Regions from separate parts of the Paenibacillus antri genome, predicted to be linked through region 2. Evidence: riboswitches for the same ligand, from Rfam matches in the RefSeq annotation. Region 2 holds a riboswitch; the other holds the start of a gene.
What was found. A riboswitch is a leader RNA that binds a small molecule or an ion and turns the genes downstream of it on or off. The one in region 2 is predicted to bind cobalamin.
Positions count from the first base shown of each region.

Region 1 (7,480 bases), on a different contig from region 2:
GAAGCGATCAAATACGATGCGACGTGCGGCGACAACCGGGACGCGACCAAGGCGGCCGCCGTCGAGATGTAGCCGTCGACGACGACCGGCACGCGATAGACGCCCGCGCCGAGGCAGACGCCCGCGATGCCCGCGAGCTCGAAGCCGCCGACCTTCGCCAGCGTCTCGAGCGCGCCTTCCGGGCCCGAAGCGCCGGCGCCGGCCGCGAGGCCGTTCGCCGCCAACGCCCGCGCCACCGCGTCCCGCTTGCGGGCGAGCCCCGCGTCGTCGACGCCGGTGCCGCGGCCGACGGACGCTTCCGGCGGGACGCCTAACAGCGCGCTCGTCACCGCGGCGGCCGCCGTCGAGTTGCCGATGCCCATCTCGCCGACCGCGATCAGCCGCACGCCGTCGCCCGCGAGCCGACCGACGAGCTCGACGCCCGCCGATAAGGCGCTCAGCGCCTGCTCGCGCGTCATCGCCGGCCCCTTCGTCATGTTCGCCGTGCCCGGCGCGATCTTCGAAGCGACCAGGCCGGGATGGTCGATCGTCGCCGCGACGCCCATGTCGACGCAGACGACGTCGGCGCCCGCGTGCTTCGCGAACACGTTGACCGCGGCGCCCCCGCGCAAGAAATTCAACACCATCTGCTCCGTCACCGCTTGCGGGAAGGCGCTGACGCCTTCCTCGCAGACGCCGTGATCGCCCGCCATGACGACGACGACCTTCTTCCCGAGCGGCGGCGGCATCGCCCCCGCGATGCCGGAGAGCCGTTCCGCGAGCCGTTCCAGCGCGCCTAAGCTGCCCGGCGGCTTCGTGAGCGAATCGAGCCGCTCCCGCGCGGCCGCCATCGCCTCTTCGCGAAGCGGTTCGATCGAACGGCAGACGCGTGTAAGCCACTTATCGTCCATGTGCATCTCCGTCCCCTGTTTCTTCCGTTACCAAATTCGTCCGTTACCAAATTTAGCTTATTATACCCGAAGCCGACGCGCTTGTCGCCGCCGGAACGCCCGATTCGAGCAGCACCTGCGGCGCGCCGTTCGTCGGGTGCGCCAGCACGGTGGCGTTCGCGCCGTAGACGGCCCGGATGCGCCCGGGCGTCAGCACCTCCCGCGGCGAACCGCAGCAGACCGCGCGGCCCCGATCCATCAGCAGGAGACGGTCGCAGTACATCGCCGCCAGGTTCAAGTCGTGAAGCACCGCCACGACCGTCAGCGACGAATCCTTCTGCCACATGCGGATGAGGTCCATCAATTGAATCTGATATCCGATATCGAGGTACGTCGTCGGCTCGTCGAGCAGCAGCGCCTTCGGCTGCTGCGCCATCGCTTTCGCCAAAGCGACCCGCTGGCGTTCGCCGCCGCTGAGCCGGTCCACCGACCGCTCCGCCAGCGCCGTCAGTCCCATGCAATCGAGCACCGAGTCGACGACCGATGCGTCGGCGCCGCGCTCTTCCCCTAGCCAGTTTTGGTACGGATACCGCCCCATCTCCACCACGTCCCGCACGGAAAAGCCGACCGGAGGCAGCGCGTCCTGCTGCAGCACGGCGAGCAGACGCGCCAGCTCTTTGCGCTTATATTCGAACGCCGGGCGATCGCCGATCGACGCCTCTCCGGCGTCGGGACGCTCGAGCCCGGACAGCAGCTTCAGCAGCGTCGTCTTGCCGCTGCCGTTCGGGCCGAGAATGCCGAAAAACTCGCCCTCGCGAACCTGGAAGCTAACGTCGGACAAGACCGGCGCACTGTCGTAGCGTTTGCTGACATTCGTCGCTCGAATCATCTAGCCGCCTCCTATCGTCTTTTTGTGCCGGGTCAACAAATACAAGAAGAACGGCGCGCCGAGGAACGCCGTCACGACGCCGAGCGGGATTTCCGTCGGGGCGAGCGCCATCCGGGCGAGCGTGTCCGCCCAGACGACGAACGCCGCGCCGCCGATCGCCGACAGCGGCACGATCAACCGGTAATCCGAGCCGAACAGCAGCCGGATCATATGCGGAACGACGAGGCCGACGAAGCCGATGACGCCGGTGACCGATACGGCGGCGGCCGTCATGAGCGTCGACACCGCGAGCACGATCCAACGCGTCCGCTCGACCCGCACCCCGAGGTGGGCGGCGCTTCGCTCGCCCAGCTCGAACAAGTTGAGCGTCCGGGCGTACGCGCATAAGACGACGACGCCGACGGCGACGTACGGCGCGACGGCCGCGGAATACGGCCAACCGCGCAGCGTGAGGCTGCCCATCAGCCAGAAGACGATCTGGTTGACGACGTCGTCGGACAGCGACACCATGAAGGAGACGACCGCGCCGAGGAACGCGCTCAGCACGACTCCGGCGAGGATGAGCGTCTCCCGCCGCATGCCGCCGTCGACCCGCGCCAGCAGGTACACCGCGCACAGCGTCGCCATGCCGGTGCAGAACGCGACGACGGGGATCGTCGCGAAGCCGAAGAGAAACTGCGCGTTCGTCAAGATGAGGAACGCTGCGCCGACCGACGCGCCCGAGGCGACCCCGAGCGTGAACGGATCGGCGAGCGGATTGCGCAGCACGCCCTGGAAGCCCGCGCCCGCCGTCGCGAGCGCCGCGCCGACGAGCATGCCGAGCGCGATGCGGGGCAGCCGCACCTGCAGAACGATCTGCTCGTGAGCGACGGACCACGTCGGTTCCACGAGCCCGCCGATTCCCGGCAGCGCGCCGACCAAGACGCGCCACACCGTGCCGACGCCGAGCGTGGAAGCCGAACCGAGCGATACGCTGACGACGAGAGACAGAAGGAGGAGCAGCGCTCCCGCTCCTCCCCATCCGATCAGCTTTCGCCTCATATTATTGTCCGATCCGTTCCGGATAGAGCGCCTTCGCGACCTCGAGGAGCGCTTCCGTGAGGCGCGGTCCCGGACGCGAGATCAGGTTGTCGTCGATCGCAAACATCTGACCGTTCGCGAGCGCGTCGATTTTGCTCCACCCGGCTCGTCCCGTAATGATGCCTTCCAATCCTTCTACTCCGGCGCTATACAAGATCACTTCCGGATTCGCCTCGATAATGTTCTCCTCGCTGATCTCGTACCAGCCGGGCTGATCGGCGACGTTCACTCCGCCGGCCAACGTCAACAGCTCGTCCATGAATTCGCCCTTGCCGACCGTCCAGCCCGGGGAAAATTCGACGTACACCTTCTTCTTCTCCGCGTCGGTCAGCCCCGCGACCGCGTCGACGACCTTCTGCCGGTCGGCTTCCATCTTGACCGCGACCGCTTCCGCCTCCGCCGCGTTGTCTACGATCTTGCCCACCTCGCGGATATGCGCGATCGCTTCGTCCAGCGTCTGCGTCTCGAACGCGTACACCGTCAGCCCGAGCTTCCGCAGCTCCTCGATCGTCGCCGCGCTCATCGACCAACCCGCGAAGACGACGTCCGGCTCCAGCTCGAGAATCGCCTCGACGTTCGCTTCGAGCCCGCCGACGCGCGGCAGCCCTTCGACGTCCGCCGGGAAGTCGCTCCAATCGTCGACGCCGACGACGTTCGCGCCCGCGCCGACCGCGAACAGCACCTCCGTCTCGCTCGGCGCGATGGAGACGATCCGCTCCGGCGCCTTCTCGAACACGACGTCCGTTCCCGACGCGTCCGTCACCGTCAGCGGATACGCCGCCTCCGCGGACGATTCCGCCGGCGCCTCCGCAGGAGACTCCTCGCCTTGCGGAGCCGGTTCCGCCGCCGGCGGCGCCGTCTCCCCGGCATTGCCTCCGCACGCCGCCAGCGCGACCGCCAATACGACCGACAACAACCCTGTTAACCAACGCTTCCACATACCGATAACCTCTCCTCGACCCTGTTGTTTTTCTATGAGAGAGAATCGCACCGCCGCTTGCTTGCCGAATGACAAAAAAAAGAAAAGCCTTCCGTCTCGAATAGAAACGGAAGGCTGGCACAACGAGTTCAGGAACGCGCGACCAAGCGTACGCTTGGCGTCCTGCGTCGAGCCGCATCCTTTTCCTCGAAGGAGTTGTCAGCAATCGCTCTTAGGCAGGTCTCCTGGCTTATGGGTTGAATGACGCGCTTCGCCTTCCCATTCCGCTTGTCGTTCGCGAAACAGTGGCATATCGAAACGCATCCCCAAGTTACAGTGGCGGGACCGCGCCGGACTCGCACCGGCTTCCCTTTTCACCTTGCCCGCGCTGCGTGCGCGAACAAGGACCCAAGAACGTAAATCAAGCAATTCAATTCAGGTGTTGCTCATCTCATAAAGACGATTATAGGGAAAATGGTTCCGCCTGACAATACAATTTTCAACGTCTTTCGACAAACCGATCTCGCTTTACGCGTTCTGCGTCGCTCTCAGCGTATGCACGAACGCGCCGATCCGGTCGATCGCCTCGGTCAAATTCGCGACCGACGTCGCGTACGAGCAGCGCAGGAAGCCTTCCCCGCCGAGGCCGAACACATGGCCCGGCACCGCGGCGACCTTGCCTTCGACGAGCAGCCGCTGCGCGAACTCCTCCGACGAGAGGCCGGTCTTCGCGATCGACGGGAACGCATAGAACGCCCCGTGCGGTTCGTGAATGTCGAGGCCGATGTCGCGGAAGCCCTTCACGACGAGACGGCGGCGCTGGTTATACGACTCGACCATCCGATCCTTCTCTTCCATGCCGTTCTTCAGCGCTTCGATCGCCGCCAGCTGCCCCATGACGGGCGCGCACATGACCGTATACTGGTGGATCTTCAGCATCGCGCCGATAATGTCCGGGTGGCCGCACGCGTACCCCATGCGCCAGCCGGTCATCGCGAACGCCTTCGAGAAGCCGCTCACGAGGATCGTGCGGTCCCGCATGCCCGGCAAGGACGCGAAGCTGCAATGCTTGCCGTCGTACGACAGCTCGGCGTAGATTTCGTCGGAGATGACGATGAGATCGTGCTCCTCCACGAGCTTCGCGATCGGCTCGTAGTCCTCGCGCGTCATGATGCCTCCGGTCGGGTTGCTCGGGTAGCTGAGGATCAGCACCTTCGTCCGCGGCGTAATCGCCGCCTTCAGCGAATCCGCGCGCAGCTTGAACTGGTCCTTCGCGAACGTCTCGATGCCGACCGGGATGCCGCCGCCGATCGCCGTGATCGGCGAATACGACACGTAGCACGGCTCCGGCACGAGCACTTCGTCGCCGGGCGACACGAGCGCCCGCAGCGCCAGATCGATCGCTTCGCTGCCGCCGACCGTGACGAGCACCTCGTCTCTCGGCTCGTATTTCACGGCGAATTGATTATAAAGATACTCGGCGATCGCCTCGCGGAGCTCCGGGAGGCCGGCGTTATGCGTATACGTCGTGCGTCCTTGCTCGAGACCGTTGACGGCCGCGTCGCGGAACCGCCACGGCGTCACGAAATCCGGCTCCCCGACGCCGAGGGAGATGATGTCTTTGCTGCCGCTGACCAAATCGAAAAATTTGCGTATCCCCGACGGAGGGATCGCCTGCACGAACGGAGTCAAATACCGTTTCATGGCGCGCACCTCCTATAATTACGGCGACACGACCATTCGGTGATCGCCTTCGCGGCCCTCGAATATGATGCCGTCCTGTTTGTATTTTTTCAAGATGAAAAACGTCTTCGTCGAGAGCACGCGCTCGAGCGTAGACAGCTTATTGGAGACGAACGAAGCGATCTCGCGCAGGCTCTTCCCTTCGATCTCGACCTGCAGATCGTAGGCGCCCGACATCAAATACACGCTCTTGACCTCCGGATATAAATAAATGCGCTCCGCGATCGCGTCGAAGCCGTGTCCGCGCTCCGGCGTGATTTGCACTTCGATGAGCGCGGTAACCTTCTCTTGATCGACCTTGGACCAATTGACGACCGTCGCGTATTTCACGATGACGTTGTTGTCTTCCATCTCGCGGATCGCCGCTCGAATCGTCTCCTCGCTTTCGTCCAACATCGTGGCGAGCAGCGCGGCATCGCGCCTGGAATCCTCTTTCAACAGTTCGAGAATCCTCAATTGAAGCTCCGTCATGTGTTGCGTTCCCCCCTGGTCGTCAATCGACTTTTGAATTTTTGAAGATACCTTCCATATTACCCGAAGCGAGGTCCTTCCTGCAAAACAAAAAAACTCCCGTTCTCGGGAGTTTCGCCGCGTTATGCCGTTACCAACGGACCAATTTCTTCATATTGTGCTCGATGTCGCGCCGTAGATACGCCGGATGCACCGTCACGTCGCCTCCGGCGCCGACACCGACCAGCTTCTCCCCGTCGTAGGCCGCGATCACGTTCGGACCGGCGCTCAGCAGCGCCTCGTACCGCGCGTTCGCGTCCGCCGCTTCGTTCATCAAACCGAAGAACGCTTCCGCCTCGGGGACTTTGATTTCGAATGCGATTTTCACTTCGACCCGCCGCCTTTCATCTTTCGTATGACCATATTCATAATTATACGCACGAACGTATTTTTATGCAACCATGCGATAAAAAAAGGGCGCTCAGCGCCCGCCTTCGGCCAGATGCTTCCGAATGAAAAACCACGAGAAGATCGGCGCCGCCCCCAAAATCAACATTAACGTCGTAATATGCGTCGGCTCCTTCGTGAAGGATACGACCGCGATGAACGCGATCGTACCTAGAATCCGCCCCATATTGAGCGCCGTCTCCCGCAGCACGACGTATTCGACCCTGTGCTCCGCGCTCTCCGTGTTCGCGCCGATCATATCGAAGATCGTCGACGTGATCGGAATCGAGTACAGCGGGTAAAACAGGGCGACCACGATCCCGAAGACGATCAGCGTCGTGTAGTTCACCTGCCAGAAGAACGGCAAGATGATCAGCGTCATGGCGAGCGCCCCCGCGAGCATCGGGATCGACCGCCGCCCCGGCTTGACGAGCCTCCCCGCCAAGAAGAAGGCGACGAGCGACACGGCCGACGTAATCAGCGCGTAATTGCCGAGCTGCAGCTCGTTCTTCGTCGCGATATACACCATCAGGCCGATCAAGAAGCCGAAGACGCCTTCCCTTACGCCCTGCGCGAACAGCGCCGGGTAAGCGCTCCGCCACCCGTTGCCCTGCTGTCGGAGCTGCTTGATGCCGTACAGCCATTCATAGTTTTGCTGCACCGGGCGCTTCTTCAGGAAGAAGCTGACGAACGCGCCGACGACGAACACGCCGAGCGAGATCGAGAAGATGAGACGGTAGCCGGTCGTGTCCGGCATCCTCGTGATGAGGAAGCCCGAAATCCACGGCGCGGCCATGCCGACGGCGGAGCCGAGCAGTCCGGCCCAGCCGTTGAAGCGGTCTCGGTTATCGCGATCGGTCACCTCGAAATACACGACGTTGAAGGCGAGCCAGAAGAACGCCGAAGACATGCCCTGTACGCCCCCGAGCAAGACGACCCACTGCGCCGCGCTCTTGCCGAGCAGCAGCACGAGCAAGTAGAAGATCGCCGCGAGCGCGACGCCGAGCCGCAGCGAATTCATCTTGTTGCGTTCTTTCACCCACTTGCCGATCACGACGAACATCGTCGCCATCACGATTTGGT
Region 1 covers NZ_VCIW01000009.1:145,733-153,212, reverse strand. The annotation lists gene cobT (nicotinate-nucleotide--dimethylbenzimidazole phosphoribosyltransferase) at 1-890, opposite strand, end outside; gene FE782_RS15275 (heme ABC transporter ATP-binding protein) at 943-1,758, opposite strand; gene FE782_RS15270 (FecCD family ABC transporter permease) at 1,759-2,799, opposite strand; gene FE782_RS15265 (ABC transporter substrate-binding protein) at 2,801-3,778, opposite strand; cobalamin riboswitch at 3,976-4,184, opposite strand; gene FE782_RS15260 (aminotransferase class I/II-fold pyridoxal phosphate-dependent enzyme) at 4,286-5,461, opposite strand; gene FE782_RS15255 (Lrp/AsnC family transcriptional regulator) at 5,480-5,971, opposite strand; gene FE782_RS15250 (hypothetical protein) at 6,102-6,338, opposite strand; gene FE782_RS15245 (MFS transporter) at 6,432-7,480, opposite strand, start outside.
Region 1: it holds a riboswitch for cobalamin, as region 2 does, so the genes downstream of both, FE782_RS15265 (ABC transporter substrate-binding protein) here and nrdI (class Ib ribonucleoside-diphosphate reductase assembly flavoprotein NrdI) in region 2, are expected to answer to the same signal.

Region 2 (7,480 bases):
CATCTGCACCGAAGCGATCTTCACGAGCATGTCTCTGGCGCTCATAACGACCTTCTTCTTCACGCGGTCGTCGGCCAGCAGCGTCTCGTACATGGCGTCGACGTCCAGATCGTCGAGATGCGCGCCGTACGCTTTGTACACGGTGTAAGGCGCGAACACATGAAGCGGTTCGTTGCGCTCCGCCAAGTCGTAAAACTTCTGCGGCACGATCAGCCCGATCGATAACGTCTTCAACCGGGTCTTTTCGTCCGCGTTAATTTTCTTGCTGTCTAAGAACTCCATAACGTCCCAGCCGAAAATGTTGTAGTACGCGGCCCCGGACCCCTTCCGCTGCCCCATCTGATCGGCGTAAGAGAACGCGTCCTCCATCAGCTTCAGCACCGGCATGATTCCCTTGGCCGCGCCTTCCACCCCTTTGATCGACTCGCCTCTTCCCCGCAGCTTCGACAGGTTGACCGCGACGCCGCCGCCCAGCTTCGACAGCTGCATGCAGGTGGAGAGCACGTAGTTGATCGAATTCAACGTGTCGTCCATCTCCAGCAGGAAGCAGGACACCATCTCGCCGCGCCGGCTCTTCCCCGCGTTGAGGAACGTCGGCGTCGCCGGCTGCACCCGCTGCTCCATCATCGCGCTCGTCAACGCGCGAGCGACGTCGACGTTCCCGCGGCCCAGATGAAGCGCCACCATGGCGACCCTGTCCGCGTAATGCTCGTAATATTTCGTGCCGTCGTTGCTCTTGAGCGCGTAATCGGTGTAGAACTTACTGGCCGCCATATAGGAAGGGAACGTAAAGTCGTACCGATACGCGATCCGATAGACGTCGTCGACTTCTTCTTCGGTATAGGACGCATAGACGTTCTCGTAATAGTCGCGTTCGATCAAGTGCTTCATTCTTTCTTTCGTCGTCGCGAAGACGACGCTCTTGCCCGCCACCTCGTCCATGAAGGCGGCGACCGCTTCCCGATCCCGCTCCAGCCGGAAGAAGCCTTCCCGATCCCGCTGCATCAGCAGATTGTTCAACTCAATATGTCGCAAGTCGCTGTACCCCCGTGAGAAAAGTTTGTACGTCGCGGCTCGTGCCCGACAGCTCGAACTTCGAGACGATCGGCACGCCGAACGCGCGGGAGATAGAGTCCGCGCTCTTCGCGAAGCTCTCGCCCCAATTCCGATTGCCGCTGGCCGCCACCCCGCGAAGGAAAGCGGAATTGTTGTTCAAGAACGCCATGACCTTCTCGGGCGGCTGGCCGAACCCGGTCGTATACGTGACCAGCACGAACGGCTCGTCCACCGTCAGCTCGTCCTGGATTTTGCGCGACGGCAGCTGCAGCTTCCGAATGAAGCGCTGCACGTTGCCGGTTCTGGATTCGAACATCACTAACATCGTCGATCGGGCTCCTCTCCTGCATAAAAAAAAGCGCACCCGGCAAGGAACGCGATGCCGAATACGCTTTGAGGACAGCTCATGCGAAAAAAAAGCACGCTGCAAACGAAGCAAACGTCGGACACCTTCCTATCTGCCGTAGGGGTTGTCGAGAATAGGCAGGTCTCCTGGCTCGGAATCGTCATGCGCTTCGCCTTCCCGGCCGAATACCGGCCAGTGGCGTATTGAAGCGCACTCCTCCATACAGTGGCGGGACCGCGCCGGATTTTCACCGGGCTTCCCTATTAAGTCTACTTTCGGCTCGAAAGTAAGACACCTATTCGAAAAACAATATGTAGATGTTGGATACTAATTTATCTCAATATATTGAGGTTGTCAACGTCGATAACGAAAAAAACGAGGAGCCGCTCGAGGCGGCTCCTCTTCCGTCTTCGCTAGATTCGGGCTTCATAGATACGTATATCGGCCACGCTTTCGAGCTCTACGCTCGCCGAGCCTAAGCCTTCGGCCTCTACCGTGACGCGAACGTCTCCCGCATCCAGCGTCGACTGCACGATCGCCAGCGCCAAGCCGTTGAACGTCCGGCGGCGGTTCGACTTATAAGGCTCATGGCAGTCGGGCTTGCCGTTGTCGGCGCCGATCAGCGCTCCCGCGCCTTCCGCGCGGAACGCGAGCTGCACGTCGGCGGTCGGAACGGTTCTGCCCGCCTCGTCGACGACGCGCACCGTCACATGGCAGACGTCGCGGCCGTCCGCCGCGATCGTCGCGCGATCCGCTTCGACCAGGATCGCCGCCGGTTCCCCCGTCGTCGCGACCTCCGTCTCGACGGCGACCGCGCCTCCTCTATACCCGACGAGCCGCAGCGTGCCCGGCTCGTACGGGACGTCCCACGTCAGATGCAGATCGGACGTCGTGACGTGGACGTACGGCCGTTCGAAATGCGCCCACTCCTTCGTCATCCCTTGCCGGGGAAATTCATACGACTTGACCCCGAACGACTTGCCGTTCACGAACAACTCCGCGCTCTCGCAATTCGTGTAGCAGACGACCGGGAGGACCCGCCCTTCCTGCCCCGCCCAATTCCAATGCGGAAACAGGTGAGCCATCGGACGGTCCGTCCACTGGCTCTGGTAGAAATAATAGCCGTCCTTCGGAAATCCGCATGTGTCGATCACGCCGAAGCTGGCGTTCTTGTTCGGCCATCTCGTCTCGCCGATATAATCGATGCCCGTCCACATGAAGTCGCCGGCGACGAAGTCGTGCATCCGCGTATACTTCCAGAGCTGTTCGACCCCGATCATGGCCGTCGGATACGGAGCGCGCCACCACTCGTCCGTCGACGGCTCCAACGAATACTCCCCTCGGACGGACACGATGCCGGGATTTTCGGTCCCGATGACCCGTCTGTGCGGATACCGGTGCCGGTCCTCGCTATAGAACGTCTCCGTCCGCGTGCGCCAGCGCCCGACGTAATTGTAACCCACCACGTCAAGCGTCTCGAGGAACGCCTCCGTCGCGGGTACCGGCTCCGCTTCGATGTTGTCGCAGGCCGCTGTCACGGGACGCGTCGGGTCTTCGCGGCGGCAGACGTCGATCAGCCGACGGGCGACGTCGTGCCCGTCCGGCTCCCGCTGCTCCGGAATTTCGTTGCCGACGCTCCAGATGACGACGGACGGATGATTCCGGTCGCGCCGGAGCATCGTCGTCAGATCGCGCTCCGCCCACGCGTCGAAATATTCGGCATAGCCGTGGACGTCCGCGCGCCCGTTCTTCCACTTCGTGATCGTCCACTCGTCGAACGCTTCGCCCATCACGAGGAAGCCCATCCGGTCGCACAAGTCGAGCAGCTCGGGATCGGGCGGGTTATGGCTCATTCGAATGCCGTTGCAGCCCATCTCCTTCAACAGCTGCAATCTCCGCTCCCACACCCGCACCGGCACGGCCGCACCGACGCACCCGCCGTCGTGATGCAGACAGACGCCGTTGATTTTGACCTGACGGCCGTTCAGCAGAAACCCGCGGTCGCGGTCGAACACGGCGGAACGCACGCCGAACGTCGTCTCCTCCGCGTCTACCGTCTCGCCGCTGCGGACGAGCGTCGTTCGAAGGGTATACAGCTGCGGGTTTTCGACGGACCACAGCGCCGGCCGTTCCAGCCGAAGCTCCTGCCGCAGCTCCAGCGTCGCTCCGGCTTCGATCGGCGCCGATACCGTCTCGACGGACGCAATTACGGCGCCCCGCGCATCGAGCGCCTCCGCGCGCAGAACGATCCCCTCCGCCGCTCGATCGCCGTCGTTGACGACGCGCGTTGCGACCGCGACCGTCGCCCCGTCCGGCGAGACGTCCGGCGTCGTTACGAAGACGCCGAACCGGTCGATATGCAGCCGGTCCGTCGCCTGCAGCCAGACGCGGCGCGTGATGCCGGAGCCCGAATACCAACGCGAGTTCGGCTGTGCGCCGTTGTCGACCCGGACCGCAATGACGTTCGTTCCGCCGAAGACGAGATGCGGCGTCAGGTCGTACTCGAAGCTCCCGTAGCCGAACGGGTACCGCCCTAGATGCGCCCCGTTCACCCAGACGTCGCTGTTCATATAGACGCCGTCGAACTGGACGGTCGCCTTCCGGCCTATCCATGCCTCGTCGGCGACGAACGACTTACGGTACCAGCCGACGCCGCCCGGGAGATATCCGCCGTCGCCGCCGGAAGGGGCATGCTCGTCGAACGCGCCTTCCGCGCTCCAGTCGTGAGGCGCATGCACGGTACGCCACGAACCGTCTTCGAACGCGACGGCCTCCGCGCCGGCGATGTCGCCGAGCGCAAACCGCCACTCCCGGTCGAACGAATATCTGATTCTTCCTTCCATGTCCGTTCCTCCCCGTTTCAAGAAAGAGGCCTCCCGTTCGGGAAGACCTCCTCGATTCCACTATCGCTTCAGCATGCGAATCCCGTTCGTCGGCAGCGCCAGCTCGCCCGTCACGGACGCGCCGGTCTCCAAGTCGACGTACGCATGAGCGTCAAGCGCGACGGTCTGCGGCGCGCCGCTGAAGTTCATGACGAACACGTACTCGTTCTCTCCGTCCGTCCGCGCCTGCGCGGTGACGCCCGCCGGGAGCTCGGTCCCCAGCACGCGCTTCACGCCCGCTTCCGCCGCCAGCTTCGCGTAGAACCGCTCGTAGAAGGGCTCCTTCGCCCGCGTCGCCAAATAATACGCCTTGCCTCGGCCGAATCGGTTCACCGTCAGCGCCGGGCGCCCGGCGTAGAAGTCGCTCTCGTACGTCGCGAGCACCTCGGCGCCTTCGCTGTGGATCAGATCGCACAGCTCATGCGACTCGTATGCCGCGCCGTCGTAGACGAAGCCGTTCGCGTCGTGCGGGTGCAGGCCCTCGAGCTCCTCGGACCAGAGGCCGAGCGTCTTCCGCAGCGGCCCCGGGAAGCCGCCGAGATGGCATAGATCGTTCTCGTCCACGATCCCGCTCCAATACGTCGTTACGAGCGTGCCGCCCGCTTCCACGTACGCTTCGAATTTGCGCCCCGCGGCATCGTCGAGCATGTACATCATCGGCGCGACGACGAGCTTATATGCGGACAAGTCCGCGTGGCGGCTCACGACGTCGACGGAGATGCCGAGCTCCCAGAACGCGCGGTAATGCTGCACGACCGTCTGCTCGTAGTGGACGCCCATGTTGCGCGGACCTTGCGCGTCGCGAATCGCCCAGCGGTTGTCCCAGTCGAACACGATCGCGACGCGCGCGTCCGTGCCCGCGCCGAGCACGTCGCTCGACAGCTTCTCGAGCGTCTCGCCGACCTCGGTCACGTCGCGGAAGACGCGCGTATGCTCGTGGCCGACGTGGTCGACGACCGCGCCGTGGAACTTCTCGCTGGAGCCCCGGCTCTTGCGCCACTGGAAGTATTGGACCGTATCCGAGCCGTGCGCGATCGCCTGCATCGAGCTCAGCTTATGCATGCCCGGCCGCTTCAGCTTGCTCACCGGCTGCCAGTTCGTCAGGCTCGGCGTGCTCTCCATCAGCATGAACGGCTTGCCCTTGAGCGAACGGAACAGGTCGTGATTGAACGCGAACCAAGAGGCGACCTGCGCCTCGCTCGCCTCGGCGTGCCAAGTCGGGTACGCGTCCCAAGAGACGACGTCCACCGCTTCGGCGAACTTCCAATAGTCGAGGCCGTCGAACAAGTCCATCATGTTCGCGGTCGCGGGCAGCGCGGGGTTCGCCGCCTTCAGCGGCGCTTCCTCCCACCGATAGAAGTCGATCGTCTGGTCCGTGACGAACCGCCGCCAATCGACGTTCATGCCGTGCACCGCCATCTCCCCGTGCGGCGCGGGCGATTGAATTTGCGACCAATCGGTAATCGTATGCGCCCAGAACGCGTTCCACCAAGCATGGTTCAGCGCCTCGAGCGTGCCGTACTTCCGCTTCAGCCATTCGCGGAACGCGTCTTGGCAATAATCGCAATGGCACTCTCCGCCGAATTCGTTCGAGATATGCCAGCCGACCACGGCCGGATGATGCGCATACCGCTCGGCCAGCTTGCCGTTCATAATCGCGACCTTCTCGCGGTACACCGGCGACGTGTAACAGTGATTATGCCGGGCGCCGTGCAGGTTGCGCACGCGATTGGCCCCGACGCGCAGCACCTCGGGATACTTCTGCGACATCCAGGCCGGCCGCGCGCCGCTCGGCGTCGCGAGCCAAGCGTACAAGCCGTTCGCCGCGAACTCGTCCAACGTCTTGTCGAGCCACTCGAACGTAAAGACGCCTTCTTCCGGCTCGAGCGCCGCCCAGGCGAAGATGCCGAGCGCCATCACGTTCGAATGCGACAGCTTCATCAGCCGAACGTCTTCCTTCAGCACCTCCGGCGCATGAAGCCATTGATCCGGGTTATAGTCCGCCCCGTGCATGAAGACGGGCAGTTTGGCGCTGATCGGGGGATACCGCTTGGTCATAATGCTCTCCGCTCCTCTGTTTCCATGATGAAAATAAAACGCAGCGGCGCAAGGATAAACGGATATGCCGTCCTCTAGAGGACGGCATCCGTTTACGATTCAGGCGTTACATACGAGCCTGAAGCCTTCTCTGCCGCTGTGGGCGAAAACTTCTTATTGATTCGCCAAGAACGCGTCGATCTGAGCTTGCAGCTCGGCTTGGATTTTGTCGACGCCGGCGGCCTTCAACTGCTTATTCAGTTCCGCGATGCCTTGGTCGATATCCTTCACCAAGCCGTATTCGAGCGGGATGCCGTACCGCAGCATCACGTTGCCGACGGCGGCGATTTCCGACTTCACCTTGCTGTTATCGAACACGAACGTCTCGAGCGCGTAGTGGTAGACGCCGCTCTCGAAGCCATTCACCATATCGCTGACTTCTTTCGGGAACGCTTCGTTGGTGCGGTTAAGCGGCGAGTTGAAGCTCCAGTTAGAAAAGCCCGTGTAGTTCGCGCTCTTGTCCGTCGATTTGAACAAGTCGTCGCCGACCGGCTCATAGTGCACGCCTTGGACGCCGTACATGATCAGATCGTGAATTTCCTTGTCGTACTGCATCAGATCGATCAGCATCAGCGCGCGCTCCGGGTGCTTCGACGTCGCATGGATCGCCGTGCCGTTCTGCGTCGAGATCGCGACCGACTTCGCCTTGCCTACGTTGATGTCGGCGACGGCGACTTCGTACGGGGAGCCCTCCCGGCGCATCTGCTCCATGAGGGAGCCCGTCGTGCCGGTGTTATGGGTAATCGACGCCGTTTTGCCTTGGCGGAAGTCCTGCTGATGGTCGTTCTTGCTGTTCAAGACGTTCTTGGACCATGCGTTGTTGTCCGCGAGATCCTTGTAGTACACGACCAAATCTTTAAACTCTTGCGTCTCGTACACGTTGAACACTTGGCCCTTCTCGTCCTTCAGCTTGAACGCGAACGGAAGATCGAGGTCGAACATGTTCCACTCGTTCTGCTGCTTGAGCAGGATCCGGTCCAAGTTGTGGTATTTCCAATCGCCCGTCTCCGGCGTGAACGGCGTGACGCCTTTCTCGTTCTGCGCGACCGCCAACAGATAGTTCGCGAACGCTTCCGGGCTGTCGATCGCAGGGAGGTTA
Region 2 covers NZ_VCIW01000010.1:123,518-130,997, reverse strand. The annotation lists gene nrdE (class 1b ribonucleoside-diphosphate reductase subunit alpha) at 1-1,035, opposite strand, end outside; gene nrdI (class Ib ribonucleoside-diphosphate reductase assembly flavoprotein NrdI) at 1,022-1,381, opposite strand; cobalamin riboswitch at 1,522-1,716, opposite strand; gene FE782_RS16165 (glycoside hydrolase family 2 TIM barrel-domain containing protein) at 1,816-4,245, opposite strand; gene FE782_RS16160 (beta-galactosidase) at 4,306-6,342, opposite strand; gene FE782_RS16155 (ABC transporter substrate-binding protein) at 6,496-7,480, opposite strand, start outside.